3 regions of the Ferdinandcohnia sp. QZ13 genome follow, and region 2 is predicted to be linked to each of the others. Evidence: riboswitches for the same ligand, from Rfam matches in the RefSeq annotation. Region 2 holds a riboswitch; each other region holds the start of a gene.
What was found. A riboswitch is a leader RNA that binds a small molecule or an ion and turns the genes downstream of it on or off. The one in region 2 is predicted to bind S-adenosylmethionine.
Positions count from the first base shown of each region.

Region 1: linked by a shared signal. The riboswitch ahead of RGU12_RS09200 (PLP-dependent aspartate aminotransferase family protein) and the one ahead of RGU12_RS18335 (methionine ABC transporter ATP-binding protein) in region 2 are both predicted to bind S-adenosylmethionine.
Region 3: linked by a shared signal. The riboswitch ahead of RGU12_RS22990 (aliphatic sulfonate ABC transporter substrate-binding protein) and the one ahead of RGU12_RS18335 (methionine ABC transporter ATP-binding protein) in region 2 are both predicted to bind S-adenosylmethionine.

Region 1 covers NZ_JAVIVW010000001.1:1,882,519-1,893,579, forward strand. Annotated here, with positions in the region: gene RGU12_RS09180 (MFS transporter) at 1-641, opposite strand, end outside; gene RGU12_RS09185 (Zn-ribbon domain-containing OB-fold protein) at 691-1,110, opposite strand; gene RGU12_RS09190 (thiolase family protein) at 1,107-2,273, opposite strand; gene RGU12_RS09195 (acetoacetate--CoA ligase) at 2,274-4,238, opposite strand; gene RGU12_RS09200 (PLP-dependent aspartate aminotransferase family protein) at 4,362-6,161, opposite strand; SAM riboswitch class I at 6,266-6,377, opposite strand; SAM riboswitch class I at 6,577-6,684, opposite strand; gene RGU12_RS09205 (aldo/keto reductase) at 6,821-7,804, opposite strand; gene xylB (xylulokinase) at 7,851-9,350, opposite strand; gene xylA (xylose isomerase) at 9,419-10,735, opposite strand; gene yicI (alpha-xylosidase) at 10,795-11,061, opposite strand, start outside.
Region 2 covers NZ_JAVIVW010000015.1:911,519-922,579, forward strand. Annotated here, with positions in the region: gene RGU12_RS18290 (ABC transporter substrate-binding protein) at 1-379, opposite strand, end outside; gene sufB (Fe-S cluster assembly protein SufB) at 956-2,353, opposite strand; gene sufU (Fe-S cluster assembly sulfur transfer protein SufU) at 2,410-2,856, opposite strand; gene RGU12_RS18305 (cysteine desulfurase) at 2,846-4,066, opposite strand; gene sufD (Fe-S cluster assembly protein SufD) at 4,066-5,373, opposite strand; gene sufC (Fe-S cluster assembly ATPase SufC) at 5,391-6,176, opposite strand; gene RGU12_RS18320 (YuzK family famiily protein) at 6,574-6,714, opposite strand; gene RGU12_RS18325 (MetQ/NlpA family ABC transporter substrate-binding protein) at 6,994-7,836, opposite strand; gene RGU12_RS18330 (methionine ABC transporter permease) at 7,851-8,555, opposite strand; gene RGU12_RS18335 (methionine ABC transporter ATP-binding protein) at 8,548-9,573, opposite strand; SAM riboswitch class I at 9,699-9,807, opposite strand; gene RGU12_RS18340 (O-acetylhomoserine aminocarboxypropyltransferase/cysteine synthase family protein) at 9,917-11,061, opposite strand, start outside.
Region 3 covers NZ_JAVIVW010000015.1:1,855,955-1,867,015, forward strand. Annotated here, with positions in the region: partial or broken gene RGU12_RS22980 (ABC transporter ATP-binding protein) at 1-19, opposite strand, end outside; gene RGU12_RS22985 (ABC transporter permease) at 97-933, opposite strand; gene RGU12_RS22990 (aliphatic sulfonate ABC transporter substrate-binding protein) at 945-1,940, opposite strand; SAM riboswitch class I at 2,064-2,173, opposite strand; gene RGU12_RS22995 (DoxX family membrane protein) at 2,522-3,028, shown strand; gene RGU12_RS23000 (hypothetical protein) at 3,142-3,294, opposite strand; gene RGU12_RS23005 (aldo/keto reductase) at 3,398-4,315, shown strand; partial or broken gene ftsZ (cell division protein FtsZ) at 4,357-5,310, opposite strand; gene RGU12_RS23015 (LysM peptidoglycan-binding domain-containing protein) at 5,580-6,560, shown strand; gene RGU12_RS23020 (type I phosphomannose isomerase catalytic subunit) at 6,610-7,719, opposite strand; gene RGU12_RS23025 (SDR family oxidoreductase) at 7,740-8,579, opposite strand; gene uxuA (mannonate dehydratase) at 8,594-9,655, opposite strand; gene RGU12_RS23035 (GntR family transcriptional regulator) at 9,681-10,394, opposite strand; gene RGU12_RS23040 (TRAP transporter large permease) at 10,595-11,061, opposite strand, start outside.

The DNA.
Region 1 (11,061 bases), on a different contig from region 2:
CCAATGATGACAAGTATAGCACTTAGTAAAAACGGAATACGCCAACCCCAAGCAAGGAAAGCTTCATTTGACATATTGTTATTTACCATTGAGAACACGAAGGTGGATAATAAAAGTCCTGCCGGAACTCCCATCTGTGGAAAGCTGCCGTATAACCCCCGTTTTCCTTTCGGTGCATGTTCAACCGCCATTACTACCGCTGAACCCCACTCACCACCAACAGCAAATCCCTGTACAATGCGTAGAAGACTTATTAATAGTGGAGCCATCAAACCGATTGTTTGATAGGACGGAATCAGACCCATTAAGAATGTTGCGATTCCCATTAATAATAATGAAAGTGTAAGCATTTTTTTTCGACCAATTTTATCACCAAAATGTCCAAATACCGCGCTTCCTAACGGACGAGCAATAAATCCTGCCGCATATGACCCAAAGGCTGCTAGTGTACCATATAGAGGGTCGAAAGTTGGAAAAAATAATGCTGGAAATACTAAAGCAGCAGCTGTACCGTATAAGTAGAAATCATACCATTCAATTGTTGTACCTATAAAGCTAGCCAAACCGACCTTGCGATGTTCTTTAGAAAAACCTTTTTTCTCGGTATTTATATCCTCCTGAATTACTGGAGCTGTAGACATCGACTTTCCTCCCTTTTTACGATGGTGTAATATGTCTTAAGGTCATTTTTCATTCCTTACTTTCGAAAAATGGCAACCATACCTCATTGCATTTTATATATTTGACTTTCAGTGGCTGCCCAATTTTTAATTCTTGATCAGAATCAACTAATAGATGTGTCAGCATTGATGGGCCTTCTTCTAATTCAACAACCCCTAATACATAAGGTGTAACTGCTGCCCACCCTGGATGACCAGGTCTATGTACAATGCTCCACGTCTTTAACGTTCCTTCTCCTGAAGCTGGTTTCCATTCTAACTGGTTACTCCAGCAGTGCGGGCAATGGGAACGAGGATAAAATACCCATTCACCACAATCACAGCATTTCTGTAAAATAAATTCCTTACGAGCCACTGCATCCCAGAACGGCTTAGTGATCGGTGTTATCGTCGGACCTGGGACCGATACATTTTCAAATTTCTCTATCATGATTCCACCCCCAAGATCAGAGCAGCAGCTTCACTCAATGTAGCTCCATTCCCTGTTATTAAAGCATGACGTGCATTTGGAATTTGTCGCAAATCTGCTTCATGACGCAATTGATGAACCGCTTCAATAATATGTGACATTCCTCCAGCAAGATCGGCCTGACCAAATCCTAATTGTCCTCCGTGCGTGTTAAGTGGCCAATCACCATCATGACTGAAAGAATGCTCCTTCATCCAGGAACCAAATCTTCCTGGTGCACAAAGACCTGCATTTTCCAAAGTTTGTGCAACTACACTTGTATAGCAATCATATAGAGATAGTAAATCCATATCTTGCACGGAAAGTCCTGCCTGCTCCAACGCTCTTCGGATCGCATAGCTTAGCGGTGCGTTTTCCAATGAAGGAGCTTGGCTAACAGCTCGATGAGTGACCTTCTCACCTGCCCCGAGTAAATAAACAGGCGGATGTCCTCCCCTTGAGGCATTTTTAACGGAGGTAACAATGACCGCTGCCCCACCTGCTACAGGCATCACAATTTCAAACAAATGCAAGGGATCCACAATTAGCGGAGAATTCAACACGTCCTCAACTGAGGCTGGTTTTCCGTATGTAATGGCTTTTGGGTTTAACTGCGCATTTTTTCGTGCCCAGTGAGCAATAAGTGCAAATTCTTCTTGAGTCGATCCATACTCTGCCATGTGCCGACGCTTTAATAGCGCATAAGAGGTGTTTGCACCAGAAGCACCAAATGGAACGTCAAATTCACGAATTGGGTTACGGTTTGGTGAACGTAAGGTTTTACCTTTTTCATTGATATTTGCAAGTACACATACAACTGTTTCACACATTCCCGCTTCGATCGCAGCTACAGCTCTCCATATCATCCCCGCACCAGTTGCGCCTCCTAGATCGACTACATTTGACATTGTCGGTTGAAGACCCAGGTATTCTGCGACAGTAGCTGGAACATGCTGAGGAGTCTCGCCTACTTGGGGACCAATTAATAAACCATCGATCTCGTCTTTTTCAATTCCGGCATCCTGCATGGCCAACCTTACTGACTCGGCAATTAATCCAAGTGTCGTCGCACCCTCGCTATAGCGGACTGGAGTAAGCTCTCCAATCCCTATAATTGCACCTTTTGGAACTCGACGTTTAACCATTTATAAGAAACTCCTTTCAGACAAGCTGCTAAATTCTTCTAGGCATTCTGGATTGGCAAGTGAGCCCTTGTTCTTAATTGGCTGTCCAAGTACCGTTGAACGAACTGCCCCCTCTACCTTTTTTCCGTTAATTGTATATGGAATTTCCTTCACACAGTAAATACGTCTTGGCACATGTCGTGGTGAAGCCTTTTTCCTTACTTCCTTACGAATATGATCTACTAACGTACGATCAAGCTGCCCATCCTCAGTAACGACACATAGCACGATTTCCTCATCATTATCAACGGGAAAGCCAAAAACGATTGAGTCCTGTACTTGTGGAAGTTGCTCAACAACACGATAAATCTCCGCAGTTCCAATCCGTACACCTCCAGGATTAAGCGTGGTATCAGCTCTTCCGTAAATGATCAACGATTGCTCTATTGTCTGTTCAGCAAAGTCACCATGTGACCATATTCCAGGACGTTGTGCAAAATAGGCGGAATAGTAGCGCTTATCTCCGTCTTCTCCCCAAAATGTAATTGGCATACTTGGAAAAGCTTTCGTACACACTAGCTCCCCTTTTTCCTGGATGACTGATACACCTCGTTCATCGAGGACATCCACTGCCATTCCAAGTGCTTTACAGGTAATTTCCCCGCGCCTTACTGGATGTACAGGGGAACCCATCACAAAGCATCCGATGATCTCTGTACCACCTGAAATCGAAGCCAACATGATATCCTGCTTGATTTCGTTATATATCCAGTCATATTGTTCTGCTGCTAACGGTGCTCCACAAGAAAGGACACTGCGCAAACGGGACAGATTATGGCTCTGCCCTACCTGATACCCCGACTTCATTAAGGTATCTAAATACTTAGGACTTGTTCCAAAATGCGTGAGCCCGATTTCTTCAGCAATCTCCCAAAGTATCCCCACATTCGCTTTAGGTATGGGTGACCCATCATAGAGAAGAATCGCGGCACCACTGGCTAATCCAGAAAGTAGCCAAGGGTACATCATCCATGCAGTATTTGTGTACCAGAACATGATATCTCCCGCTTTTACATCACAATGCAGCTGATGTTCCTTCACGTGTTGAATTAATGTACCACCAACTGAATGAACAATCGCCTTTGGTAGTCCAGTAGTCCCCGACGTATAAAGGATGTAGAGAGGATGATTGAAGGGAACTCGGGTAAACTCTAAATCAGAGGATCCATTTTGACATAGCTCCTGCCAGCTTATTACGTTCCTTGTTTGATTTATGGATAAATTTGAGTCTTCAGATAGGGTTACGATAGTGGAAACATCATTCAGCACCTTACTTACAGAAGAGATGTTCTTTCGAATATCATAAAACTTTCCATTATATTGATAATCCAAAGTTGCAATTAATACTTTTGGATGAACTTGCCCAATCCGATCAATAATCCCCTTTGGACCAAAATCAGGGGAGCAAGATGTCCAAACAGCACCTAACGAGGTGGTTGCCAATAAGGCTACGAAACTTTCAATTCCATTTGTTACAACTCCAGCAACACGGTCTCCAGCACCTATTCCTAAACTCTTCAACCCGTACTGGGCCCTTGCCACCATATTTCGCATCTCTCCCATTGTAATCGTTTGAGAGACACCGTTTTCGTTGGCTTCAATAACTGCTGTCTGCCCGTCATCACCACGTAAAATATTTTCCGCAAAGTTTAATCTAGAATCAGGAAACCATTGTGTGCCAAGCATTCCACCATCACTTGGAGGAACTACGACTCTTTCTCCTTTATCTCCAATTAGATTCGCAAAGTCCCATACTGCTGACCAGAATGATTCGGGTTGAACGACCGACCAGTGGTGAAAGCGTTCATAGGGCAGGAGCGGAATACCCACCTTTTGTGAAAATTTCATCAAATTTGACTGTGAAATCCATGTTTCACTTGGCTCCCATAGAACCTTGGATTCTAGTATATTATGTTGAGTTGTCATTTCTCTTCCTCCCTCATACTAAGAGAAGCTTTATTCTCACTGCACCTATCCCTTAGTCATCATTCAATAGACACCTTTACATTCATCCCCTACCCATAGAGGTAGGGGATTTGCAAATTAAAGTTAAATTTCACAGGCATACGTTACAATTGCACCTCTAAGACGTTGTGCTTCCTTATAGGTACATCTGTTTTGAACAACCTCAAGACCCGCTTCCTTCGCAACCTCAACTGCCCTTGGAGAAATGACTCCTTCTTGGAGCCAGAAGACCTTAGGCTGTATTTTTGCTGCTTCTACCGCAACGCCAATTGCCGCTTCAGGGCTGCGGAATACTTGAACGATATCAACCTTAACCGGAATAGATGTTAAATCTGGATAGGCCTGTTCACCGAGTACTTCTGTTTCCCTTGGATTAACCGGGATAATTTTATAACCTAAACGCTGCATTTTCCTTGCAAGTCTGTAGCTTGGGCGAGCTGGATTACCACTTAGACCAACAACCGCAATCGTTTTTGCACGCTGAACTTCCTTTCCATCAACTTCTTCACGGATAAATGTTGATTGAAGTGCCCAGCGAATGACTCCCTCATCGTTAACTGCTGTTTCACCTTTTTGTTCACCTTTTGATGAAATGCCTGTCGCTTCATAAAATGCCTGATCCAAGTCATTAACTAAATCACGGTATGATTCAATACCAACCGATAAACGGATTAATTCTTCACTTACTCCTGTTTTTACTAACTCTTCCGCACTTAACTGCTGATGAGTTGTTGATGCTGGGTGAATAATAAGAGACTTGGCATCTCCAACATTGGCCACATGTGACCATAACGCAATGTTATTAATTACTTTCTTACCAGTTTCTCTACCACCCTTAATGCCAAAGTTCACGATAGAACCATATCCAGAACGCAAATATTTAGTAGCTAGTTCATGTGCTGAATGCTCTTCTAGACCAGGGTATGAAACCCATTCAACCGCAGGATGGTCTTTTAAGAATTTTGCAACTTTCAATGCATTTTCATTATGCTTTTCGATTCTTAAGTGTAATGTTTCAAGCCCCTGTATCAATAGGAATGCACTATGCGGACTTAAAGATGAACCAAAGTCCCTTAATAGCTGCACTCTAAGCTTTGTACTAAATGCTAACGTTCCAAATTCATTCGCATACTTAATTCCGTTATAGCTTTGATCTGGCTCAGTAAATCCTGGGAACTTTTCACTGTTCCAATTAAAACGACCTCCATCAACGACTAACCCACCAATTGTCGTTCCATGACCACCTATCCACTTTGTTGCGGAGTGAACCACTATATCAGCACCAAATTGGATTGGTTTACAAACATATGGAGAAGCAAATGTATTATCAATAATGAGCGGTACTCCATTTTCATGTGCAATAGCTGATACTGCTTCAATATCTAAAACATGCAAGCTTGGATTTCCAATCGTTTCAGCAAATACGGCCTTTGTTTTCGGCGTAATCGCTTTTCTAAAATTCTCAGGATCTGTTGGATCAACAAAATGAGTCTTAATTCCATATTTTGGAAGGGTAACGGCGAAAAGATTATAAGTTCCGCCATATAAATTTGAAGCTGCTACAATTTCGTCTCCTGCTTGTGCGACGTTCATAATGGATAGAGCAATTGCAGCCATTCCTGAAGATGTGGCTACAGCTGCGACACCATCTTCCAACAATGCAATCCGTTTCTCAAGCACATCAACAGTCGGGTTACCAATTCGAGAATAAATATTACCTGACTCATCAAGACTAAATAGACTTTGAGCATGATCTGTATTATGAAATACGAAAGAACTAGTTTGATAAATAGGCACTGCACGTGAACCAGTTGTCGGATCTGGAGATTGACCTCCATGTAAAAGTATCGTTTCATCATCATAAGTTTCATATTGTTTTGTCATTGTTTAAACCTCCAAGTTCAATTTTTACGAGTTTTTTTGATTAGTTGATACCCTTTTACTTTATGTAAATAAAAAACCCCCTCAACATAAGAAGAGGGGGCCTCATCTTATCTTTCAGATGCTTTTGCATCTGCAGGAATTAGCACCTTTTCAAGCTTTCACTTGAAGGTTGCTGGACTTCTACGGGCCTGTTCCCTCAGTCACTCTGGATAAGAATTCTTTATTAATTTGACGTGATAACACGTTAACACTTCAACCATACAAAGTATTATAGAATACATCATTTTTACAGTCAATGTATTTTTTGAAAAATTCATGTTTTCTTATAATTACCTCTAGTCTTTGTTAAAAATAAAAACCCCTTCTATAAAAGAAGGGGTACAAGAACATACATCAACATATTCGTTCGTCCACCTTCTCATCTTGGGAATAGAAATACTTTCTCTGAACTTGGCACCGGGCATTCATTATGCTGGTCGCCGAGGTTTCGCAGGGTCAGTCCCTCCACCTCTCTTGATAAGAAGAATCGCATTATTAAAGTATTTAATAAGAATGTTAAAACAATTTATACTACTTAGTCAATACCTTTTTTAATAACGATAACTGGAGTTTCGTTTTTACTTCAATTAATTACAAGAGAAATAGAATATACCATTCTCTTAATAAGCACCTCTGATATAATCTTTTACATTTTCATGGTAAAAGCGCTGAACCTTTTCCTTTTCTTCAAATGAAAAAGGTTTTGTTTCCAAAGTAGTTAAATTATCTTGAACCTGTTTAACATTTTTGAATCCAGGAATAATACATGTAATCTCTTCGTGATCTAAAATCCAACGAAGTGCTGCACTTGCCATTGATTTCCTTCCTTCTGCAATCCATTTTAATTGCCCAGCAAGTTCCACACCCTTTTTAAAACCAAGACCGGCAAACGTTTCACCTACATTGAATGCCTCGCCATTTTCGTTGAAGCGACGGTGATCATCTTCTTCAAAAACATGATTTGCTGTAAATTTACCAGTAAGTAAACCGCTCGCAAGTGGCAATCTGACAAGTAGGCCAACACCTTTTTTATAGGCCTCTGGAATCAGAGCTTCCAACGGCTTTTGGCGGAACATATTAAAAATAATCTGCAGGCTTTTCACGTTTGGATTTTCCAAGCAAATTAACCCTTCCTCAACAGTCTCGACACTTACCCCATAGTGACGGATTTTCCCTTCACTTTGCAAGCGATCAAGAACTTCAAACACACTGCCATCCCTTAAAATTTCGGTAGCCGGACAATGAATTTGATACAAATCGATTGCCTCTCGGTTCAATCTACGAAGGCTATCTTCGCAGTAACGACTTACTTGTTCGTAGCTATAATTTTTCGGGTCAAAAATATCTCCTTGACGACAGAACTTTGTCGCGATATGTATTCGATTTTCCTTGCCCTTTGTTGCTTTGGCTAACAGTTCTTCACTATGACCATCGCCATATACGTCTGCCGTATCAAAAAAGTTAACCCCTTGGTCAATTGCATATTCCAAAGATTTCAGCGCTTCTTCATCATTTGTCTTTCCCCACGCACCGCCAATTGCCCATGTTCCAAAGCTAACTTCACTAATCTCTAACCCAGTATTCCCTAGTTTACGATAGTTCACAGTTATCTCTCCTTCAAAGAAACCCCACAGTGCTGTGAGGTTCATTTTATTTTCGAAACTCTCTCAATTGCTCATTCATCACCTTGGTTTGTGCATAGACCTGTTGATAGATTGCAAATACCTTCTGATACGTCTCCACATTATTCGGATTTGGTTCATATGTTTTGGAGGTTTGTAGGAATGCATCGGCACACTCTTTTAATGTAGCGAACCAGCCACAGCCATATGCAGCAAGCATCGCAGCCCCCATTCCAGGACCTTGTTCAGATGTTAGTTTTTGAATTCTTGCGTTAAAAATATCAGCCTGCATTTGTAACCAAGTTTCATTTTTTGCACCGCCACCGATTGAAATAATCGTATCAATCGTTTTGCCACTGTTTCTAAATATCTCGATCGACTCATTTAACGAAAATGTGATACCTTCAAGGACTGCCCGTGCAAAATGCTTGCGTTCATGGGCTGCATCAATGCCTATGAAACTGCCACGAATAGTTGAATCTGCATGTGGAGTCCGCTCGCCAACAATGTAAGGAGTGAATATTAATCCGTTACTACCGGCTGGCACTTCATCGATACCTTCTAAAAATTGATCAAAGGCTTCTTCTTTTGCAAAAGTATCCTTGAACCAGCTTAAGCTATAACCCGCGGCAAGTGTCACACCCATCGTATAATACGTATTTTCTTCCCCATGGTTAAAATAGTGAACCTTTCCTTTAAAATCAAGGTCATTACGTTCTTCATAAGATAGCACAACACCAGATGTTCCAATGCTGCAAAGCGTTTTTCCTTCTGATAAAATCCCTGAACCAATCGCACCACAAGCATTATCCGCTCCGCCAGCAAAGACCTTTGTTTCACTAGAAAGACCAGTTGCCTCGGCAAATTCAGTTGTAATCGTACCTACAAATGCATGTGATTCAACTAATGGAGGACAGAATTCAGGTGAAAGACCAAAAGTCTCTAACACTTCCTGACTCCATTTGCGTTTTGCAACGTTCAACATCAATGTTCCAGCTGCATCAGAATACTCCATATTTACGGCACCCGTAGTCCGGTAGCGTAAATAATCCTTAGGTAGCATGAACACGCTAGAGCGTTCAAAAATTCCAGGTTCATTCTCTTTTACCCACAGAATTTTCGGTAGCGTAAACCCTTCTAGGGCTGGATTCTTTGTTACCTCTAATAACCTTTCTTTTCCAAAAGTTTCATAGATTTCGTTACATTGCTTTGTTGTTCTTGTATCATTCCAAAGAATAGCATTTCGCAATACTTGGTTTTCTTCGTCTAGTAGAACAAGTCCGTGCATCTGTCCGGAAAAACTAATACCTTCAATATCCTTGATATCTCCATCAAATTGCTCAACAAGTTCCTTAAGACCCGCTGTTGTTTTTTCAACCCACTCTTCTGGATTTTGTTCACTATAACCAGATTTTTCAATAATGAGTGGATATGATTTCGATACCTCGCCTGCCACGTCTCCAGCTTGATTCACAAGTAATATCTTAACCGCACTTGTTCCAAGGTCCACACCGATTACATATTTCATCCGAATCATCCTTTTCTATGAAAATGTGCTGGAGCAACATACATCCAGCACATTTTTAAGTCTATGAATTAAAGAGTCTCTAATAGATATTGATTTATTAATGCTTTTAAGCGTTCTGTTCTACCTGATGTATTTTTGATTTTTGTTAATCCAAGTGCATATGCCTCAAGTTCACGGAAGTTTGTTTTTCCTTCAACGATATCTAAGCCGATACCCTTAGTATAACTGCTATAGCGCTCATCAACAAAGCTATCAAGAACTTTATCCTCAATTAATTTATTAGCCACTTTTAATCCGATTGCAAATGCATCCATACCTGCGATATGCGCATGGAATAGGTCGTCAGTATCAAATGAACCTCTTCTTACCTTCGCATCGAAGTTTAAACCACCCTTACCAAGTCCACCATTTTTCAAAATTTCATACATGGCTAATGTGTTCGTGTAAAGGTCTGTTGGGAATTCATCCGTATCCCATCCAAGTAATGTATCCCCTTGGTTTGCGTCAACTGAACCAAGCATACCGTTGATGCGTGCTGTTCTTAACTCATGTTCAAATGTATGGCCAGCAAGTGTTGCGTGGTTTGCTTCAATATTAAACTTGAAGTAGTCTGTTAGGTGATATTTTTGCAAGAATGCTAGACCAGTTGCTACGTCAAAATCATATTGATGTTTTGTTGGCTCTTTTGGTTTAGGCTCGATTAAGAAAGGTACATTTAAGCCGATTTCCTTCGCATAGTCAACTGCCATGTGGAAGAAACGAGCTAAGTTGTCCATCTCAAGCTTCATATCTGTATTTAATAATGTTTCGTAGCCTTCACGTCCACCCCAGAACACATAGTTTTCTGCGCCAAGTTCTTTTGCTACTTCTAAACCTTTTTTCACTTTCGCTGCAGAGTAGGCAAACACATCTGCATTAGGAGAAGTTGCAGCACCGTGTGTATAACGTGGATTTGTGAACATGTTTGCTGTATTCCAAAGTAATTTAACCTTGCTAGTTTTCATGTAATCTTTAATCATCGCTACAATGACATCAAGATTTTCATTTGTTTCCTTCAATGTGCTTCCTTCTGGCGAAATATCTACGTCATGGAACGCAAAGAATGGAACATCTAATTTCTCAAAAAGTTCAAAAGATGCTTCAACGCGGGCCTTTGCTAAGTCTAATCCTTTTAAGTGATCCCATGGACGGATTGCAGTTCCGACTCCAAATGGATCAGAGCCGTTTGCAGTAAATGTGTGCCAATACGCTACTGAGAAACGAAGAAGTTCCTCCATTGTCTGACCATTGATTTTTTCTTCTGGATTGTAATATTTAAATGCAAAAGGATTTGTTGATTTTGGTCCCTCGTATTGTATTTTGTTAACTGATTCGAAATAAGCCATCTGGGTGTTCCTCCTAGTATTAGTTTCATAAAAAATAGATGAATAAATTAAATCCTTGATTACAAACCGATTACTACTTTTTGAACTGGTTCACTTAGACGGATACGAATGCCATCCTCTTCTTTTTCCCACTCACCTGCAGAAACAGAAGTAATGGAGTTATAGCCATTAAGTAGAATAGAGTATGGTTTAGCTTCTTTCATATTTGTTGTAAATGTAATGGTATTGTTGTTTTTCACAACGGAAACAGCAGCTTCGATATTACCATCTATGTCCCGTACTGTTGTCTTTACTTCTTTTCCTTCTTGCAACTCATATAAAGCGAA
Region 2 (11,061 bases):
CGATAGATGAGTTAGTTGTTCCAACTAGAAGGTCTACTTTTTCACTATGAACTAATTGGCGATATTTTCTTAAACCAACTTGTGGATTTCCTTCGTCATCTTCAAATTTAAGCTCTACATTTTTACCGCCTAATTTTCCACCATGTTCCTCTAAATATAGTTCGAACCCTTCTTTAATACTGTCGGATAATGGTGCCAATGGACCTGTAAAGGAAAGGACAAAACCAATTTTAATTGTTTCTCCTTCCGTTGATTGAGGTTTCTCCCCAGTTGAGGTAGATTTTTGTTTTTCCCCTCCGCAGCCTGCAACAAAAAGCATCATTGTTACAAGGAGCAGGCAAATTAATTTCCATTTTGAGTTCGTTTTCTTTTTCTCCATTTTCAATTCCCCCTTATGTGATTTAAAATTGGTTACTATTTCAAAACTACCTTTTAAAACGCTTACATGTTTGTTTTATGAAATATGACAATACCTCCTTTTTGCTTTCAACACCTTTCTCGAAATGTTCTGATTTTTCTATCTAACTCGATGTTAATCTGACTTTGTTCCTACTGCAACACCCTTGTTCCGCTATACGCAACTTATTAATTTTTTTTTATAAAAAAAATTAAAAAACCACCTTGATATTAAAGGTGATTTTTCAAATTTCTATAGCAATTTCCTTGTTCTATCAGTCCGCAACTCTAGCAAAGGCTGGGTAAAATAAAAAACAGGTCAGGTTTACTTACTAGAATAAATGAAACGATAATCCGGCAAAAATCAAAAATACTATCAATGCGGTTCTTTAATAACTGGTACAAGATCAACCTGCAACACCGGTTAATAAATCCATGCAGCAAATAAATTTTCCATTCCATAAAAAAATCCACAGTCCAAATGACCGTGGTAGACCCAAAAATTTATACTATCTTACAAAAAAGCAAGGGTTTCCCCTTGCCTTGTGGAACGTGTTTGTTATCCGATAGAACCTTCCATTTCAAACTTGATAAGACGGTTCATTTCAACAGCGTATTCCATTGGAAGCTCTTTTGTAAATGGCTCGATGAAGCCCATTACAATCATTTCAGTCGCTTCTTGTTCTGAAATACCACGGCTCATTAGATAGAATAATTGTTCTTCAGATACTTTTGATACCTTTGCTTCGTGCTCTAATGAAATATTATCATTTAAAATTTCATTATATGGAATTGTATCAGAAGTAGATTGATTATCCATAATTAATGTATCACATTCGATGTTTGAACGCGCACCTTCTGCTCTTCGACCAAAGTGGACAACACCACGGTAAGTTACTTTACCGCCATGTTTTGCAATTGATTTCGAGACAATCGATGATGTCGTATTTGGCGCAAGATGCAGCATTTTTGCACCAGCATCCTGGTGTTGGCCTTTACCAGCGATCGCGATAGAAAGTGTCATACCACGAGCTCCTTCACCTTTAAGGATACATGCTGGGTATTTCATAGTTAACCTAGAACCGATATTACCATCAATCCATTCCATTGTTCCATTTTCTTCAACAACAGTACGTTTTGTAACTAAGTTGTAAACATTGTTTGCCCAGTTTTGAATGGTCGTATAACGGCAATACGCATCTTTTTTAACAATAATCTCAACTACCGCACTGTGAAGTGAGTTTGTTGTGTAAACAGGTGCTGTACAACCTTCAACATAGTGTACGCTTGCACCTTCATCAACGATGATCAATGTACGCTCAAATTGACCCATGTTTTCAGAGTTGATACGGAAGTAAGCTTGAAGTGGTGTATCAACTTTGACACCAGGTGGTACGTAGATGAATGAGCCACCAGACCAAACAGCTGAGTTCAATGCAGCGAACTTGTTATCAGTTGGAGGAATTACAGTTGCCCAATGCTCACGGAAAATATCTTCATTTTCTTTAAGAGCTGAATCTGTATCCTTAAATACGATTCCAAGAGCTTCAAGGTCTTCCTTCATGTTATGGTAAACAACCTCTGATTCGTACTGAGCAGAAACACCAGCAAGGTATTTTTGTTCAGCTTCAGGAATACCTAATTTATCAAAAGTAGCTTTGATTTCTTCTGGTACTTCATCCCAAGACTTTTCAGATTTCTCAGATGGTTTTACGTAATACGTAATCTCATCAAAGTTTAAGCTATTTAAGTCTCCACCCCATTGTGGCATTGGTTTGCTGTAGAAATGCTCTAAGGATTTAAGACGGAAGTCTAACATCCATTGTGGCTCTTCCTTCATGCGGGAAATTTCTTCAACAATTTCTTTTGTTAAACCACGTTTTGAACGGAAGATGGAAACGTCTTTATCTGCAAAGCCATATTTATAATCGCCAATTTCAGGCATTTTCTTTGCCATTCTACTTCACTCCATTCTCTGTAAGTGACTTTCGAAATAAATCTACGAGGGGTCACTTACGATTCATTTTGCTCGTTCTTAAATCCCTTTTCCATTGCTTTCCAAGCTAAGGTTGCACATTTTATACGTGCTGGGAATTTTGAAACGCCCTGAAGTGCTTCAATGTCTCCTAAATCAATGCTTTCATCATATTCATTTCCAAGCATCATTTCTGAGAAGATTTGTGACATCTTTAATGCATCTTCAATTTTTTTACCTTTAATCGCTTGAGTCATCATGGATGCGGATGACATAGAGATCGAACATCCCTCACCATCGTATTTTGCGTCTTGAACAATCCCATCATCCACTTTTAAAGTAAGATGAATACGGTCTCCACAGGTTGGGTTGTTCATGTCGATTGTTAATGCACCCTCTTGAATAACTCCACGATTTCTCGGCTTTTTATAATGATCCATTATCACCTGTCGGTACAAGGTATCAAGATTTATGTTATAATCCATTGCTGAAATACTCCTTTGTTTTTATGAGTCCTTCAACTAGTTTATCAATTTCTTGCTCTGTATTGTAGAGGTAAAAACTTGCACGAGCTGTAGCTGATACCTTCAACCATTTCATTAAAGGCTGCGCACAGTGATGCCCTGCTCTTACCGCGATACCATCTGCATCTAAGACTGTTGCAACATCATGTGGATGAACATCATCAATATTGAAGGTGACGAGTCCTGCACGATGTTTAGGTCCATAAATCGTTAGACCCTCAACTTGAGACAATCGTTCCATTGCATAATTTGCTAGATTATGCTCATGCTCTTGGATTTGATCAAGACCAATATCCTCTAAAAAGTCAATTGCAGCACCTAATCCAATTGCTCCAGCGATGATTGGTGTTCCAGCTTCAAATTTCCAAGGAAGCTCTTTCCATGTCGATTCGTAAAGGTCAACGAAATCGATCATTTCACCGCCAGTTTCAACTGGCTCCATTTTTTCGAGTAAAGCTTTCTTTCCGTATAAAACACCGATGCCAGTTGGTCCACACATTTTATGACCTGAAAAAGCAAGAAAGTCACAATCTAGATCTCTCACGTCAATTTTCATATGAGGAGCAGCTTGTGCACCATCAACAACCATGATTGCTCCGTTTCGATGTGCAATTTCGGTAATTTCTTTAATAGGATTGATTGCTCCTAAAACGTTCGAAACCATTGTGACTGATACAATCTTCGTTTGATTTGTAACAGTGGCTTCAACATCCTTCAAATCAATTGAGCCATCCTCTTGTAAAGGAATGTATTTCAATTTTGCACCAGTGCGTTTTGCAATTTGCTGCCAAGGAATAATATTGGCATGGTGTTCCATGTAGGTGATGACAATTTCATCACCCTCTTTTAGATTATCACGCCCATAGCTTTCTGCAATTGTATTCATTGCAGTTGTGGTTCCCCGGGTAAAAATAATTTCTTGAATAGAGGATGCATTGATGAATTTACGAACCTTTTCGCGCGCATTTTCATAAGCATCAGTTGCTTTTGTTCCAAGGGTATGAACCCCGCGGTGTACATTCGAATTATATTCTCGATAGTAGCGATCCATCGTTTCAATAACCTGAACTGGTTTTTGAGATGTAGCAGCACTGTCCAAATAGACAAGTGGCTTTCCATTTACTTCTTGATCTAAGATAGGGAACATGGAACGAATATCTTGGATATTCATTATCTTACTTTCCTTTCGATTACCTCAACTAGTTGCTTTTTAACACCTTCAATAGGAAGTTGATTTACAACTGGTGCAAGGAAACCATGGATAACTAAGCGCTCAGCTTCCTTCTGCGGAATACCACGGCTCATTAAATAATATAATTGTACTGGGTCAACCCTACCAACAGATGCAGCGTGACCTGCTGTTACATCATCTTCGTCAATAAGTAAAATTGGGTTTGCATCTCCACGAGCTTTTTCGCTAAGCATCAATACTCTTGATTCTTGTTCTGCATTTGATTTGGAAGCACCATGTTCAATATGCCCAATACCGTTAAAGATCGAGCTGGCGCTGTCTTTCATAACACCATGTTTTAAAATATATCCTTCTGAATTTTTACCATAGTGTGTAATTCTTGTAGTGAAGTTTTGTTTTTGTTCACCACGTCCAACAACTACTGTCTTCGTATCCGCTAACGAACCATCACCAACTAAATTCGTGATGTTTTCTGAGATCGTATCACCATCATTCATGAGCCCAAGAGCCCATTCAATTTTGCTATCACGACCGATTACTCCGCGACGAGTAACATAAGTTGTATTTCCAGTAGCTAAAGCATCAACAGCACCATAGGTTACTTTCGCATTTGCACCTGTAATTACCTCAGATACAATATTTACAACTGTATTAGCAGAGTCTGTTGTTGAAATATAGTTTTCGACATAAGTAACGGAACTATTATCTTCTGCCACAACAATTACATGGTTAAAAGTAGCCGCGTCACCATTTTCTTGAATAAATACAGCATGAATTGGAACGGATACTTCAACATTTTTAGGTACGTAAACGAATGCACCACCATTTACTAATGCAGCATGTAATGCAGTAAGGCGATGTTCGTCAACCTTAACAGCTTCTGTCATAAAGTATTTTTGAAGAAGTTCACCGTGTTCACGAGCAGCTGTATGAATATCTGTGAAAATAACGCCACTTGCTTTCACATCCTCAGTAAGAGATATAAACGCTGGTGTATTGTTACGTTGAATATATATATTCTTTTCTTCTTCAACATGAATTAAAGATTTAATTTCTTCAGGTAATTCGTCAATTGATTGATATGGAGTACTTTCTACAACATGATTTGCAAATTGTGTAAAGTTCCATTTATCAATTTTTGTTTTATCTGGTCTTGGCATTGGAAGGTCTTCTGCTTTTTCAAGAGCCTGTAAGCGAAGATCCTGTAGCCAACTTGGTTCACCAAGAGAAGACGAAAAACCTCTGACATAATCTTTATCAAATGGTAATTTCGTATCGATTGTCATAATAATCCTCCTAACGCTTACGCTTCTTGATCTACAGTTTCATCTTCAATTCCTAGTTCTTTCTTGATCCAATCATATCCTTCTGCTTCTAGACGTTGTGCAAGCTCTGGACCACCAGATTTTACAATACGTCCCTGCATCATAACATGTACTTTATCTGGTGTAATATAGTTAAGTAAGCGTTGGTAGTGAGTGATGATTAAGCAACCAAACTCTTCTCCGCGCATTTCATTGATTCCTTTAGAAACAACCTTCAATGCATCAATGTCAAGCCCTGAATCAATCTCATCAAGGATTGCAATTTTAGGCTGTATCATCATTAATTGTAGGATTTCATTACGTTTCTTCTCTCCACCTGAGAAGCCCTCGTTTAGATAACGTTGAGCCATATCAGGATCCATCTCTAAGAACTCCATGTTTTTATCCATCGTACGGATGAATTTCATTAGTGAGATTTCATCGCCTTCTTCGCGACGTGCATTAATAGCAGAACGAAGGAAGTCAGCATTTGTAACACCACTGATTTCACTTGGATATTGCATGGCTAAGAAAAGACCAGCACGTGCACGCTCATCAACTTCCATTTCTAATACATCTTCTCCATCTAAAGTAACGCTACCACTTGTAACCTCATATTTAGGATGACCCATGATTGCAGATGATAATGTTGATTTACCTGTACCATTCGGTCCCATGATTGCGTGAATTTCTCCGCCTTTTATTTCAAGGTTTACTCCCTTTAAAATCTCCTTGCCTTCGATTTCGACATGAAGATCTTTTATTACTAAAGTAGATCCTGCCATAACTACTACCTCCATTAGACAAAAAATATTTTGTATAGAATTGACAAATAACGTCAAAACTCTATTCTCATTTTATTCTCATTACAATCTTATAACAAATTCAAAGTGTTATCAACCTTTACACATTGGGAATAAGATTACATTTTTGATAATGAGATGATTGATTATTGATTATGAATTTCAATCATTTTTTGAGAATGATAATAAGTCCTTAAGTAAGATGTTTCTTCCTTAAAACTTGTCCATCATTAAGATAACATAAATTAATAAGATATGTAAGGAAGAAGGGGATTACCGCTTTCGCTTTTACCCCTTGGTTTATTTTTCACTCATTTAGTGAATTCATTCTATATGAAAACCCAGTGTTGGGCACTGGGTTCTTCGTCCGATTATCTATTTAAAAATGAACTTTTCGGTCAAGTTGAGCTACAATCATTCGACCTTGTTTATATTCTTGTTCACGGTTTTTCTCGACCCGTAAACGTTCCTTGAACTTTCGACAGTAGTCCTCATAACCAATTCCATGTGCCTGATGCATTGCCTTTTCCATTTCGCCCGTATAATTTAAACGGATTCGATTGATAATGAACCAATCCCTTCTTTTTTGTCGTGTTATGTTAACACAGTTACAATGGTAACACTACCAATTTTTTACCACAATGACGAGAAAACGCAGTATTTTAAGCTACCCATTCTTATTTAGCTGTTTGGGTTTATGATAAACACGAGATAAAGAATTAAGGCAGATTCCTTTGTATTCCTCCCGAATATTCAAGAATTGAAAAAAGCTTACCAATTGGCAAGCTTTTTTCAAAAATTATTTTACTGTAGTAACCGCACCAGCATATTTTTCTTCAATGAATTTCTGAATTTCTTCAGATTTCAATACTTCAACTAATGCCTTAATTTCATCGCGGTTTTCGTCACCTTTGTTAACAACGACTAAGTTTGCAGGGACCACATCATCTCCTTCAAAGGCAATGCCGTCCTCCGCGATATTTACGCCACCCTCAAGTGCATAGTTTGTGTTAATTACAACCGCGTCGCCTTCACCATTTTCAAATGAAGTTGCAAGAAGCTTTGCTTCAATCAATGTTGAGAAATCTAGATTTTTTGGATTTTCGACAATATCTTCAACCCTTGCTTGGTTACCAACACCCTCTTTAAGTTTGATGACACCTTCTCTTTCAAAAATCGGTAAAATACGACCATGGTCACTGAATGAGTTGCTCATGATAATTTTTGCTCCATCAGGAAGCTCTTTTAAACTTTTATATTCTTTAGAATAAACTCCAATTGGCTCTTTATGAATTTCTCCAACACTTACAAAATCAAAATCTGGATTTTCCTCTAATTGTAACTCTAAATAACCTGGTGTTTGAAAGTAGTTTGCATCAAGTTCTTTTTCATGAAGTGCTACGTTCGGCAAAATGTAATCTGTAAACACTTCAATTTTAAGGTCAATTCCCTTTTCCTTTAATAAAGGTTTTGCTTGTTCAAGTACTTCGGCATGTGGAACTGCTGATGCACCAACGACTAATTCTTTATTGCCTTCTGCATTTTTTGTGTCGCCACCTTCGTTTGACTCATCACTTGATCCACAAGCAGCTAATGTAAGGGTTAGTAGTCCAATTAATAATACAAACAATAATTTTTTCATTTGTGTTCCTCCTGTTATCTCTTGTCTGTTTGTTTTGTAAAGTAATCACCCACAAATTGAATGATAAATACCAAAATTAATATCGCAATAGTGGCAATAAATGTAATGACTGGTTTGTTACTTTGGAAACCATATAGATAAGCAAAATGACCTAATCCACCAGCACCAATAACACCGGCCATCGCAGTGAAGCCTACTAATGAAATCGCAGTAACTGTAATCCCTGATATTAAGGCTGGTAGGGATTCTGGAATTAATACTTTAAAAATAATAGTCGAGTTAGTTGCTCCCATAGAATGAGAAGCCTCAATTACACCTTTATCTATCTCACGCAAAGCAATTTCAACCATTCTTGCGTAAAACGGTGCGGAACCTATAATTAAAGATGGTAATGCGGCATTAGGTCCTAGCATTGACCCCATTACAATTTTCGTAAAAGGTATTAATAATACAATAAGAATTATAAATGGTATGGATCGAAAAATATTAACAAGTGCAGATACAATTCGATTTACCACAGAATTTTCCCACGCATTCCCTTTATCCGTTAAAAAGAGAACCAAGCCTAAAAATAGACCAATTATAAAGGTTGCAAGCACCGAAATCCCGGTCATATATAAGGTCTCTTGGGTTGCTTCCCAGAGATTTCCCCAATTCAATGCTTGATAATCTTTAACCTGTTTTTCCCACTTAAGAAGCTCTTGGAATTGTTCAAGCATTTTCAATCACCTCAGCTTCTACTCGTTGTTCCCGAATAAATTCAATGGCTGAAGTGACTTCATTCAGTTCACCAGCAAGATGAATAAATAATGTACCATAAGAGCCATTTTGGGTTTGTGAAATCTTTCCTTGTAAAATATTCACTTCTATTTTAAAGTCTCGGATTAAAGTAGTTATCAATGGTTTTTCAGCATCTTCCCCAACAAAAGTGAGTTGAACCACTCTTCCATTTGGATAACGTTCAAGCAAATGCTCAATCATTTCTTTTGTTTCTTCAGGCTCTGTCACTTGTTGCACGAAACGTTTTGTTATATGAGCTTGTGGCTTTTTAAATACATCCAGAACTCGGCCTTTCTCAACAATCCTTCCATTTTCCATCACGGCAACACGGTGACAGATTTTACGTATAACATGCATTTCATGTGTTATTAACACAATCGTTAACCCTAAACGTTCATTGATATCGACAAGCAAGTCCAATATCGAGTCAGTTGTTTGTGGGTCCAACGCAGATGTTGCTTCATCACAAAGCAAAACCTTTGGATTGTTAGCGAGTGCTCGTGCAATTCCTACCCTTTGCTTTTGACCACCACTAAGCTGTGAAGGATATGCAACTTCTCTTCCTTCTAAACCAACCAACTTAATAAGTTCTGTAACTCGTTCATCCCGTTTGGCTTTTGGGACTTTTGCAATTTCAAGGGGAAATGAAATATTTTCTCTCACGGTTCGCGACCATAAAAGGTTGAAATGTTGGAAAATCATGCTTATTTCTTTACGCGCATCACGCAACGATTTTCCTTTAATGGAAGTGATATCATGACCGGCAACTGAAACTGTTCCTTCAGTTGGCGTTTCAAGTCCGTTCAGCAAACGAATAAGTGAGCTTTTTCCTGCTCCACTATAGCCGATGATACCAAAAATTTCACCTTCATTGATCTCTAAATCAATATCATTAACAGCCGTAACAGAATTGGCTTTTGTTTTATATATCTTTGACACTTTTTTTAGTGTTATCACGTAGTCACACCTTCTATTCCAGAAAACTATGTTTAGTTTATGCGATATAGTAAATAATTAACGCAAATAATTGAAAAAGCCTTTCTGCACAAGCGAGCAGAAAGGCACAATTCAGTAATTCCTTCCTCTCATCTTCCAAAGCTTTAGCTTTGTGTGAATTGGCACCTTTTCAACAAATATGTTGACGGTTGCTGGGTTTCATCGGGCACATCCCTCCACCGCTCTAAATAAGAGTCATCATATATTTACATTTTATATCGTCCTAAATAACACGAGACTTATATTATCATCTGTCATTTAAGGTGTCAATGAAAAAGTTGTGACTAATGTACCAAAGTAAAGCTTAAGCTGTAGGCAATGGTGAAACTGAACTTGTTCCATTTGCTGCTTTAATGGCTTGCTCTAAATCTTCTAAAATATCTTCAATATTTTCGATTCCAACAGATAAGCGAACTAAGTCTTCTGACACGCCAGACAACTTTAAATCTTCCGGACTTAATTGCTGGTGTGTTGTGCTTGCTGGATGAATAATTAAACTCTTAGCGTCACCTACGTTTGCAACATGTGACCAAAGCTCAACATTATTAATTAGCTTCTCACCCGCTTCTCTTCCACCTTTGATACCAAATACTATGACTGAACCTGCACCTTTTGGTAAGTATTTATCAGCTAATTGTTTGTTCGGGTGATCGTCCTCACCAGGATACAGTACCCATTCAACCCCAGGATGGTTTTTAAGATATGAAACAACTTTTTTCGTATTTGCAATATGCTCTTTCATACGAACGTGTAATGTTTCAAGACCTAGGTTAAATTGGAATGAATTAAAAGGACTTAAAGCTGGACCTAAATCACGAAGAAGTTGGACTCTGGCTTTAATGATATAAGCTACGGGTCCTAAAGCATCAGCAAACACTAAATCATGATAGCTAGGATCTGGTGTTGTAAATCCAGGGAATTTTGGTGAATTCCAATCAAATTTACCACCGTCAACAATAATACCTCCCATTGTTGTTCCATTACCTAGTAACCACTTAGTAGCAGAATGAACAACAATATCAGCTCCATGCTCAATTGGACGACATAGATAAGGTGTGGCGAATGTATTGTCAATAATTAATGGAATTCCTGCTTCATGAGCAATATTTGCTACTGCTTCAATATCAAGAATATCCAAGCTTGGATTTCCAATTGTTTCAGCAAAAATCGCCTTTGTATTTGGCGTTATGGCTTGACGGAAGTTTTCCGGATTAGTAGGTTCTACTAAGTGCGTCTTAATTCCATATTTAGGTAGTGTGTTTGCGAATAAGTTATACGTTCCACCATAAAGTGTAGAAGCAGATACAATCTCATCTCCTGCACCAGCAATATTTAGAATAGCTGTTGTTATCGCGGCCATCCCACTAGAAACAGCTAATGCACCAACTCCACCCTCTAATTGTGCTACTCTTTCTTCAAAAACAGTTGTTGTTGGGTTATGAATTCGAG
Region 3 (11,061 bases), 940 kb from region 2:
CTTGTTTTGTTTCAAAGCTGATATTTCTAAACCCCGTCGTACCGTTCGAAAAGGTACGTGAAACATTTTGAACTGCTAGCATTCTTTTTCATCCTTTCACGCCTTTTTCACATAGCTATCTTGCCAATGAAGTGTTTTTTCCTCTGTTTTCTTCAGAATGGAGTCCGTTATTTTTCCTAGGATTGCAAATAGCACAATACTGGCAATGACCGTTTCAGGAGAATAAGAGTTTTGACCAACGACAAGCAAATACCCAATCCCCTGACTGGCTCCCATTAATTCGGCCGCAACAACAAACATCCATCCTAACCCTAGACCACTTCTGATCCCTACTAAAAAGGATGGAAGGGAAGCAGGCAAGATGACCTTTCTAATTAACTCGAACGTTGAAAAATTATAAATTTTCCCTACTTCAATCAACTTTCGGTCAACACCCTGAATGCCAGACACGATGTTTAAATAGACCGGAAAAAACACTCCGACAGCAATTAGTGTGATTTTTGAAGGTTCGGCAATTCCCATCCAAAGGATAAAAAGGGGTACCCATGCAAGCGATGGAATTGAACGGAACGCTTGAAGCATTGGATCTAATAATGCTTCAGCTACTCGAAAATAGCCGACCAATGAACCAAATAGGACAGCAGCGACCACTCCGATAAGAAAACCAAAAAAGATTCGATATAAAGTAATCCCAATGTGACCCCAAAGGCTTCCATCTCCAGCAAATTCAATTATTTTTGCCAGAATGACCGTTGGTGCCGGCATAAGATGTGCTTCAAGGACACCAATATGGCTTAAATACTGCCAAACCACTAGTAAAATGGCAGGAATGATACTACCAAGTAAAATGATTTTCACATTGCCCGATAAAACAAACTGAGTTTTTGACTTCACCTTTATTTGTCTGGATACCGCTTCACCTTTTATGTTCATAGCTCCTCCTCTTATTGCTTTATTCCTTTTTGCGCAAATGTCGGATTAATCAATTCTTGAACTAATTTTTCTAATTCAACATCTTTTTTGATAATATTCTGTGCTTGGAGAACCTTACCCGCTTCCGTTAAAGCCTCAATTTGTTCTTCACCAGGCATCGGATTAGAAAAATCATTGCGTTCATTTAATTGCTTATTTGCTACTTCAATATCAATATTTGCTGATTTTGCTAGAATCTCTGCAGCTTCCTCTGGATTTTCTAACACCCATTTTCGAGCCTTTTCGTAAACTTCTATGACCTTTTCAACATATGCAGGGTACTTTTCAGCAAATTCCGAACGGACATTTAAGGTCCCATACGTATTAAAATCAGCATTCCGATAGAAAAGAGTTGCATCTGTTTCTAATTCAACTCTTGCCATGTGAGGATCTAGTCCTGACCAAGCATCTACCTGACCAGACGATAATGCCCCCGCTCCATCTCCATGCTGTAGATTAACTATCTCAACATCTGATGGACTGAGTCCTTCCTCATCTAGGGCACGTAATAGAAAAATATAAGGGTCAGTTCCGATTGTTGCGGCAACCTTTTTCCCTTTTAAGTCACTTACACTTTGAATCTTTGAGTCTTTATTTGCCACCAATGCCGTCCATTCTGGCTTTGAATAAATATAAACAGCTTCAATCGGCGCACCATTTGCTTTAGCCATTAAGGCCGCTGCCCCTGCCGATGAACCAAAATCGACGCTACCACTGTTCAAGAATTCGAGGGCCTTATTACTGCCTTGGCTAAGTACAAACTCAACCTCAATTCCTTCTTCCTCAAATGCCTCTTCAGCCCAACCAAACTCTTTTAGCACAAGACTTGTTGGAGAATAAAAGGCATAATCCAATTTAATTTTCTCCGGTTTTTCATTCCCTTGGCTAGCCTTACCTGAACTATTAGAACAACCTACAATTCCAACAAACAACAATAAAACAATAAAAACAGCACTTATTTTTTTCATCTTTTTTCTCCTTTTCCATAAATTCCAATTGGTAAACTGAGAATAATATTAATACAACTCCAAACCTTCATCTTTTAAGCGATAGAAAAAGCCCTCTTCAGTAAGAAGAGGGCTTTTTTCCTCCTCTTATCTTTCAGGTAATCGTACCTGATGGATTTAGCACCTTTTCAAGAATTACCTTGAAGGTTGCCGGGTTTCGTAGGGCCATGTCCCTCCACCGCTCTGGATAAGAGTTCTTTATTAAATTAATACGTCTCTGTTTTGCTTTATAAAAGGATTATAGTATGCGGAAAATCAAAAGTCAAACACTTTTGGAAATATTTTATTTTATTTGAATATTATTTGAGGTTATAATCAATCCCCTTATTCCTATGTTTTAGCGACTAAAAATAGACCATAAATTCATTTGTGTCATATTTGTGAAGCCTATTGCTTTTATTGTAAATCCGCTGTATATTAAGAGTGTAGAAAGTTAGTGAAATACTTCACAAACTACTACAAAAGCTGGCAGCTAACGCACTCATATTTTTTTACAACGACTTGTGAAGAGTTTCACAAATTAATTATAAGGGGAGATTAAGATGAGAGCATTCTTAAAAGGACCTAAAATGGCAGTTATTTGGACAGTATTACGTGTATGGTTAGGAATTCAATGGCTAGAAGCTGGTTTTCATAAAATAACAGCAGGTGGATTTGATGCAGGTGGTTTTATCCAAGGTGCCATCGCAAATGCAGGTGGAGATCACCCAGCAGTACAAGGCTGGTATGCAGCATTCCTTGAAGGATTTGCCGTACCAAACATTGAGTTATTCAACGTACTCATTCCTTGGGGTGAATTCTTAGTAGGACTTGGTTTAATTCTAGGTTTTGCAACTATCCCAGCATTACTTGCAGGTGCATTCATGAACCTTAACTTCTTACTTGCTGGTACAACAAGCACTAACCCAACGCTTTACACAGTAGCAATCATTCTCTTATTCGCAGGAGCTGCAACTTACTACTACGGTGTAGACAGATTCGCAGTACCTTACCTTACAAAACGAATTAACGACAAAAAAGCTACAAAAACAGCTACAAACGTAGCGTAACGAGAAAAGCGCAAGGGGCCTGCATATCGGCGACCAGCACAAGCCGATGGCCCCTGGAGCTAGACATAAATGAAAGTGTTCCTCCTAAGCTAGGGGGAACACTTTTTTATGTTTTATTCATCATCAATTTCGCCGTCACCTATTTCATCCTCTTCTTCGATTTCCTCAATGTCTTCCCCTTTTTCTGGCATTTCATCATCATCTCCGCATCCCATTAAGAAAAACATCGGGAACGATAGTAGGAACAGCATTAGCAACCGTTTCATCACAAAACCTCCTTTTTTCTAGACTTTCCATTCACTCTCGAAATATGTAGACTAGAAAGAGTAAACAGTATTAACAGTTCTAAAAATTGGAGGTAAGTCAGCTATGCGAAAAATAAAACTAGGAACAAGTTCATTAGAGGTACCTGTTGTTGCAGTAGGCTGTATGAGGATTAATTCTTTAGAAAAGCCTGAAGCAGAAAAGTTTGTACAAACCGCATTAGAAATCGGTGCCAATTTCTTTGATCACGCCGATATTTACGGTAGTGGTGCTTGTGAAGAAATCTTTGCAGATGCAATACATATGAATGATGACGTGAGAGAAAAAATCATACTTCAATCCAAATGTGGCATTCGAAAAGGTATGTTTGATTTTTCAAAGGAACATATCCTCAATTCTGTGGACGGTATCTTAAAACGACTCAAAACAGATTATCTTGATATCTTACTTTTACATCGTCCCGATGCCCTTGTTGAGCCTGAAGAGGTTGCAGAAGCATTTGATCAACTAGAGTCTTCAGGTAAGGTTCGTCACTTTGGAGTCTCCAACCAAAAACCCATGCAAATTCAATTGCTTAAAAAATATGTGAAGCAACCAATCGTTGCCAATCAATTGCAACTAAGCATTCCGAATGCCCATATGATTGCAAATGGCGTCTCTTCAAATATGCAAATTGATCAATCCATTAACCGTGATGGAGATGTACTCGATTTTTGCCGATTAAATGACATTACCATTCAGCCTTGGTCACCATTCCAATATGGTTATTTCGAAGGACCTTTTCTTGGCAATGAAAAATGCCCCGAATTAAATCAAAAAATTGATGAAATGGCAGAAAAATATGGTGTATCCAACACAACGATTGCGATTGCATGGCTATTACGTCATCCAGCCAATATGCAACCGGTTATAGGCACCATGAATCTTAATCGTTTAAAGGATTCCGTAAAAGCAAGTGATGTTCAGTTAAGCCGTGAAGATTGGTACAGCATTTTCCTTGCTGCTGGCTATCTTCTACCATAAATGCAAAAAGAGGCACCTACAAAAAGGTGCCTCTCCTATTAATTTTCCGTAAAACCTGTAGCAATTACAGTTACAATTATTTCATCTTTTAAATTGTCATTAATGACTGATCCAAAGATCATATTTAAATCCTCATGTGTTGCAGACGAAATCACATCTGCCGCCTCCTGAATTTCAAAGAGGCTTAAGTTTCGTCCGCCAGTGATATTCAAAATAACACCTCGAGCGCCACTTATCGATGTTTCAAGCAGTGGACTATTGATTGCTTTATGGGCTGCTTCAACCGCACGCCCTTCTCCTTTTGCCATTCCAATTCCCATTAAAGCTGTTCCCCTATGAGACATAACTGTTTTTACATCGGCAAAATCAAGGTTGATTAACCCAGGTACAGCAATTAAATCGGAAATCCCTTGAACCCCACGAAGAAGAACATTATCGGCTTCTCGGAATGCTTCTATCATCGGCGTACGCTTATCAACAATCTCCAATAATTTCTCATTCGGGATAATGATTAATGTATCGACTGCTTCCTTCATTGCGTCAATCCCAGCATCTGCATTGACAGCTCGTTTACGGCCTTCAAATCGAAACGGTCTAGTTACCACACCGATTGTCAAAGAACCTAGCTCCTTAGCGATTCTTGCAATTTCTGGTGCTGCCCCGGTTCCAGTGCCACCGCCCATTCCGGCTGTGACAAAGACCATGTCTGCTCCTCTTAATGCATCCTCAATTTCTCTTTCACTTTCTTCAACAGCTCTCATCCCAATTTGCGGATTTGCACCAGCACCTAGCCCCCGTGTTAACGATGCCCCAATTTGAATGACAACCTCTGCTTTCGATTGATTAAGGGCTTGTCCATCCGTATTCACTGCGATGAATTCAACACCTTCTACCCCTGCCTCTATCATTCGATTAACGGCGTTATTCCCACCGCCGCCAACACCTACTACTTTTATTCTTGCAAATTGATCTATGTATGGTTCAAACTCGAGCATGATTTTTCCTCCTTGCCGCCCATTGCCTTCTTCCTAAAAAGATTCGAATTTATATTATATCTTTCGTAATACTCCTTCGATTTTTGTCACACTTTTCCTTTAAAAAATCAAAATACCCCCGCCATTAGTACCTATATCGCATAATATTACGTTTCTTTTACAAACTAATAAAGGTTGCTCAAAAAGTCCAGTGAGAAGGACGCGTTCTTTTTCATCCTCCTTTTTGAACTTGCATTTATATACTAACATGTTACGAAAGGAAACGAGCTATGAAAATTAGGATTGCCTTGATAATCGGAGTTTTTTTCATGTTTTCACCCATTCATACAAGTGCAAACAATCACGAAAATACGTATGTTATTCAAGCAGGTGATACATTACCTGAAGTTGCAAAAAGATTTGATACCACAGTTGATGAATTAAAAGTCACCAACGGTCTTCAAACCGATCTATTAGTTGTCGGACAAAAGCTTTGGGTTCCTTTTTCCTATGAAGTAGCATCTGGAGATACCTTAAAGGAGATTGCAGCTAGGTTTCATTCATCCCCTGAGCAGATCAAGAGAACAAATGGGATTTCATCCGAGGAAGTTGTCCCTGGGCAAGTACTGAAAATTGTCCCGAAAAAGATGAACATGCATGGTGAACATATTTTAATGACAAAAGAAGAGTTTAAGGATTGGCTTATGAATCAGAAGATTAAACGAAAAATAACCCTCATCCAACAGCATCACACATGGGTGCCTGATTATAGTCGATTTAATGGCTCCAACCACTTTGTACTTCTAACTGGAATGGAAAATTACCATAAAAACACGATGGGATGGAAACATATCGCACAAAACATTACAACTTTTCCAGATGGGAAGGTTGCTGTCTCACGTCCACTCTATATTGCCCCAGAAGGCACCATTGGTAGCAAAGCCAACTCTGTCGGAATTGCAATTGAACACCTTGGGAATTTTGATATCGGTCACGATGTCATGACGAAAGAACACAGTGACACAATCATCTATGTCAATGCTATTTTGAGCCTTAAATTTGGATTAACTCCTTCGATTGACAGTATAACCTACCATCATTGGTGGGATTTGCGAAATGGGGAGAGGGTCTTGGACAAAGGGCCTGACTACAATGTAAAAACCTGTCCAGGAACAGGATTTTTTGGAGGAAATTCCACAACTAGCGCACAAAAGTATTTCTATCCTCTCATTACTCGTAAAATGGACGAGCTTCGAAAGGAAATGGAATAAAAATTTTGCGGTAGCATTTAGCTACCGCGATAATTTTTAGTCTCATTTTTCAAATTACCTGTGGCCCAAACAGTCTCATGACTTTCAATGATTCCTCACCAGTATTCCGTAATGTTACAGAAGACACCTTTGCTGGAATAAAGAATTGATTCCCTCGAGTAAGTGATAGCTCATCTTTATCTGAAACAATACAACCATTACCCGAAACAACTAATAGACCATAAAAAATATCATTTCCCTCTATCTTTGTTTCATTATTTACTTCGAGTAGGTCCATTTTAAAGTAAGGAATATTGTTATACCCAATCAATTCAGACTCTTTGTTTCCATTCGTCTCTTTTATTTGTGTAGGGGTAATTTTCCACTTATTTAGTGTTTCTTCTCTTGTATAGTTTGCATACGTAAAGCACTCAAACATCTTCTCAAACCCAATTCCCTGGTGGCACATAAAATCATCCAAAGTAAACCCTTGAGGTGTGGTTTTTTCGATACGAATTGTAAAATCTGTTGGCTCCTGGATTTCAACAAGAAGACATCCCGCTCCAATTGCATGAGGTGTACCTGCCTCAATTAAGAAGGTGTCACCTGGCTCTACATAATATTTATGCATAGAATCCAACATACTCTGTATATCCTGTTTCTCAAATAATTGTTTCCATTTCTCTTTTGTTACTCCTGGTTTAAAACCTAAGTACACATATGGAGGCTCTCCATCAATTTCTCTGCCCCCGAGTATATGCCAAGCTTCTGTTTTTCCATATGCTGAATTAAAAAGCTCACGAGCTTTGATACGATCGGGATGAACCTGCACAGTTAATCTTTCAGCAGCATCTATGATTTTTACTAGGACACCTGTTTTCGCACCGAACTCTTCTACATGGGCAGCTCCTAAAAATCCTTCAGGGTCATTTTCAATTAGTGACTTTAATGTAAGTTCAACATCATGTCTATCAACCTTACTCAACCCTTCATCAATAACATGCTCGCGCCCCTTGTTCCGTGCCGACACAACAGACATAATCCATTCTTCTGGAAAATGGCTATCTGTAGGATTTTCTTCTCCCAATAATTCCTCTAATAATTTGCCGCCTATATATGTCCGCCAAGCCCTCGTAGAAGATAATTTAATTGGTTTTGACCCCTCTAGCTTCTTATTCAAAATAATCACTTCCCTCACTGCTAAACGCCGGAATATGCCATGAATCCGCCATCAACAGGTATTGTTACACCCGTTACAAATCCTGAAGTTTCTTCATCAATAAGCCACAGTAAAGTACCGAGTAAATCCCTTGGATCTCCAAATCGTCTCATTGGTGTATGACCAATAATTTTTTGCGACCTTGCTGTAAGAGTACCATCATCATTTAATAATAGATTACGATTTTGTGTTGTGAGGAAAAATCCCGGTGCAATCGCATTTACACGCATTCCCTTCTCAGCGAAGTGGACTGCCATCCACATTGTAAAGTTATTGATGCCCGCCTTTGCTGCACTGTAGGCAGGGACCTTTGTCATAGGAGAGTACGCACTCATTGATGAAATATTGATAATAATGGGAGACTTCTGCTTAAGCAGCTCCTGACCAAATACCTGACTCGTCAAAAACGTGCCTGTAAAATTACTTGCAAAAACCTTCGAAAACCCGTTTTCATCAAGATCAAAAAATGACTTTTCAGAAGTCCCCTCTTCCTGATAGTTTTCATCAGAGGTGATAGCATCAGGGTGATTTCCACCTGCACCATTCACTAAAATATCAATTTGACCAAAAGCTTCTAGTACTGTTTCTTTTGCCTTCTCCAGAGACTGCCGGTCGAGTACATCTGCCGCAACAGCTATTGCCTGTCCACCATTTTTGTTAATTTCAGAAGCTACGATTTCCCCTTTTTCAGCTGTACGGTTAAGGATTGCCACATTAACACCCTGACGTGCAAGCTCACGTGCCATTTCTGAACAAAGTACACCACTTCCTCCAGTAATAACAGCCGTTTTTCCTTTTAAACCTTTATGAATAGGTAACATTCTGACTTCTCCTTTTATTTCAAACTTTGATAGGCATCCCAAAGCCCAAGTAAGTGCATGATGCCAAGTCCACGGTCATATAATCCATAGCCAGGTCGGCACTTCTCGTTCCAGATATGTCTTCCATGATCAGGTCTTATGTACCCATCAAATTGCATATCCGATAACTCTCTCATAACACCCTTAATATCAATTGATCCATCAGATGTTAGATGTGATGTTTCAATAAAGTCCCCATTTGGAAATAGCTTCACATTTCGTATATGTGCAAATGGTGATTTACTAGCAAATTCGCGCGCAAGAGCCACCATATCATTTTGCGGATTGACCCCTAATGAACCTGTGCAAAAAGTTATTCCATTTGATGGAGAGTCGGAAATAGATAAAAGCTTTTGAAAACTTTCCCTACCGGTGATAATTCTTGGTAACCCGAAGATCGACCACGGCGGATCATCAGGATGAATTGCCATTTTAATCCCAGACTCCTGTGCAACAGGCAGAACTTCATTTAGAAAATAAGCAAGGTTCTCCCATAAATTCTCATTTGTCATTCCTTCATAAGCACCAAATAATTCCTTTATTCTCCCTATTTTTTCTGGCTCCCACCCTGGTAAAGTCATCTCTGAGTAGGAGGAGAACATTTCAATCAACTCGCTTGGATTATCTGTTTCTACCTTTTCCTTTTCATAAAATAAGGCAGTTGAGCCATCCGGAAGAGCTCGAAATAATTCAGAACGGGTCCAGTCAAAGATAGGCATAAAGTTATAACAAATGACCTTTACACCAAATTGCCCAAGGTTCCGAATGGTTTGCTTATAATTTTCTATATAATAGTCTCTCTCTTCATTTCCAAGTTTAATAGATTCATGGACATTTACACTTTCCACGACTTCAGCATGAAAACCAAATGTTGAAATATAATCAATCTCTGATTTTATTTCATCCTTGTTCCAAATCTCACCTACAGGTTTTTCGTGTAGAGCCCAAACAATACCTTTGACTCCAGGTATTTGCTTTACATGCTCGAGAGGCACTGTATCATTTCCGCGGCCATACCAACGAAAAGTCATATTCATATAACTTATACCCCCTAGTTGATGTTTAGTTTATGTTTGTGACACTTTCCTTTTTAAAGTAATCGGGGTTTTGTATTTTAATATCATACATGTGAAAAATACCCTTAGTAATATGATCATTTGTAACTGCCACAGCAGCTTCAACTTCTTTACTCTTCAATGCATCATAGATCTCTTTATGCTCATCCAGCACCGTCGCCCATTCTGACGGTTCTGTCGTGACTAAACGTAGCATCCTAACCCGTTTATACTGCCCATTCATTTGATCGATCCCCTGCCAAATGCGGTCCATCTCTACCCCTTTAAAAATGAGTTCATGAAATTGATCATCGAAAGCTAAAAAGTCTTTACTATTTTCCTCTTTAAGTGCCAGTTCCTGCATAGTCATGCACTTTTCCAGCTTGTACAATGTTTCCTGTGTAAGTTTCTCTGTCGCTTCACGAATAACAGCGATCTCCACAGCTTTTCTCATAAATCTTGATTCTTCAATAATTTTGGGGTCAATTAATGATACAAATGTTCCGATTTGTGGTTTTATATCGATTAAGTCTTCCTTGGCAAGCTGCATTAACGCTTCTCTGATAGGAGTTCTACTCACATTGAGCTGTGCACCAATCTCACTTTCCGAAATAGGTGTCCCTGGCTTTAAAGATAAATCGATAATCTTTTCATATAAATAGGAGTATACAAATTGTCTTCTTGTGCCTCCGTTATTTCTTCCCATTCCACTATATTTCATGATTATTCTCTCCTTGAAAAATACCACCTGTAAGCATTTCCCTTCATGTGGTTATAAAATTATTAATCTAGTATAATTTTAACCTAAAACGCTTACATAAAATAGACCCACTTTCCAAAAAGTGGGCTCCATCACAACCTATTTATTCCCAACAGGAAGACAGCCAGTAAACCCTGCCTTCCTTCAATTATCAAATCATGTTATTTACCAAACACCAAGTCAGGAATAAATAGAACGACATCAGGGAAGAACACCATAATTAATACAACAGCCATTACCGCGAGATAGAAAGGAATCGCTTCTTTAACGGTATCTTCTGGAGATGCGCCCATTATTTGTGATGTTGCATATAATGATACACCTAATGGCGGTGTCATGATACCAAATGTTGTAACGGTCATCATAACAAGTCCAAAGTGTACTGGGTCAATTCCAGCACTTGTTATAATTGGTATAAAAATAGGCGTTAATAATAATGTTACTACCGTCGTCTCAACAAACATTCCAGCAATGATTAAGGATAGAATAATTAATGCAAATAGGAAATATGGATTATCCGTAACACCAGTCACTAAGGAAGATAAGCTTTGAGTTACCCCATCATACACAATTCCATATCCAAAAATTCCAGACAAGGAAACAATTAGCATAATTGCCCCGATATCCA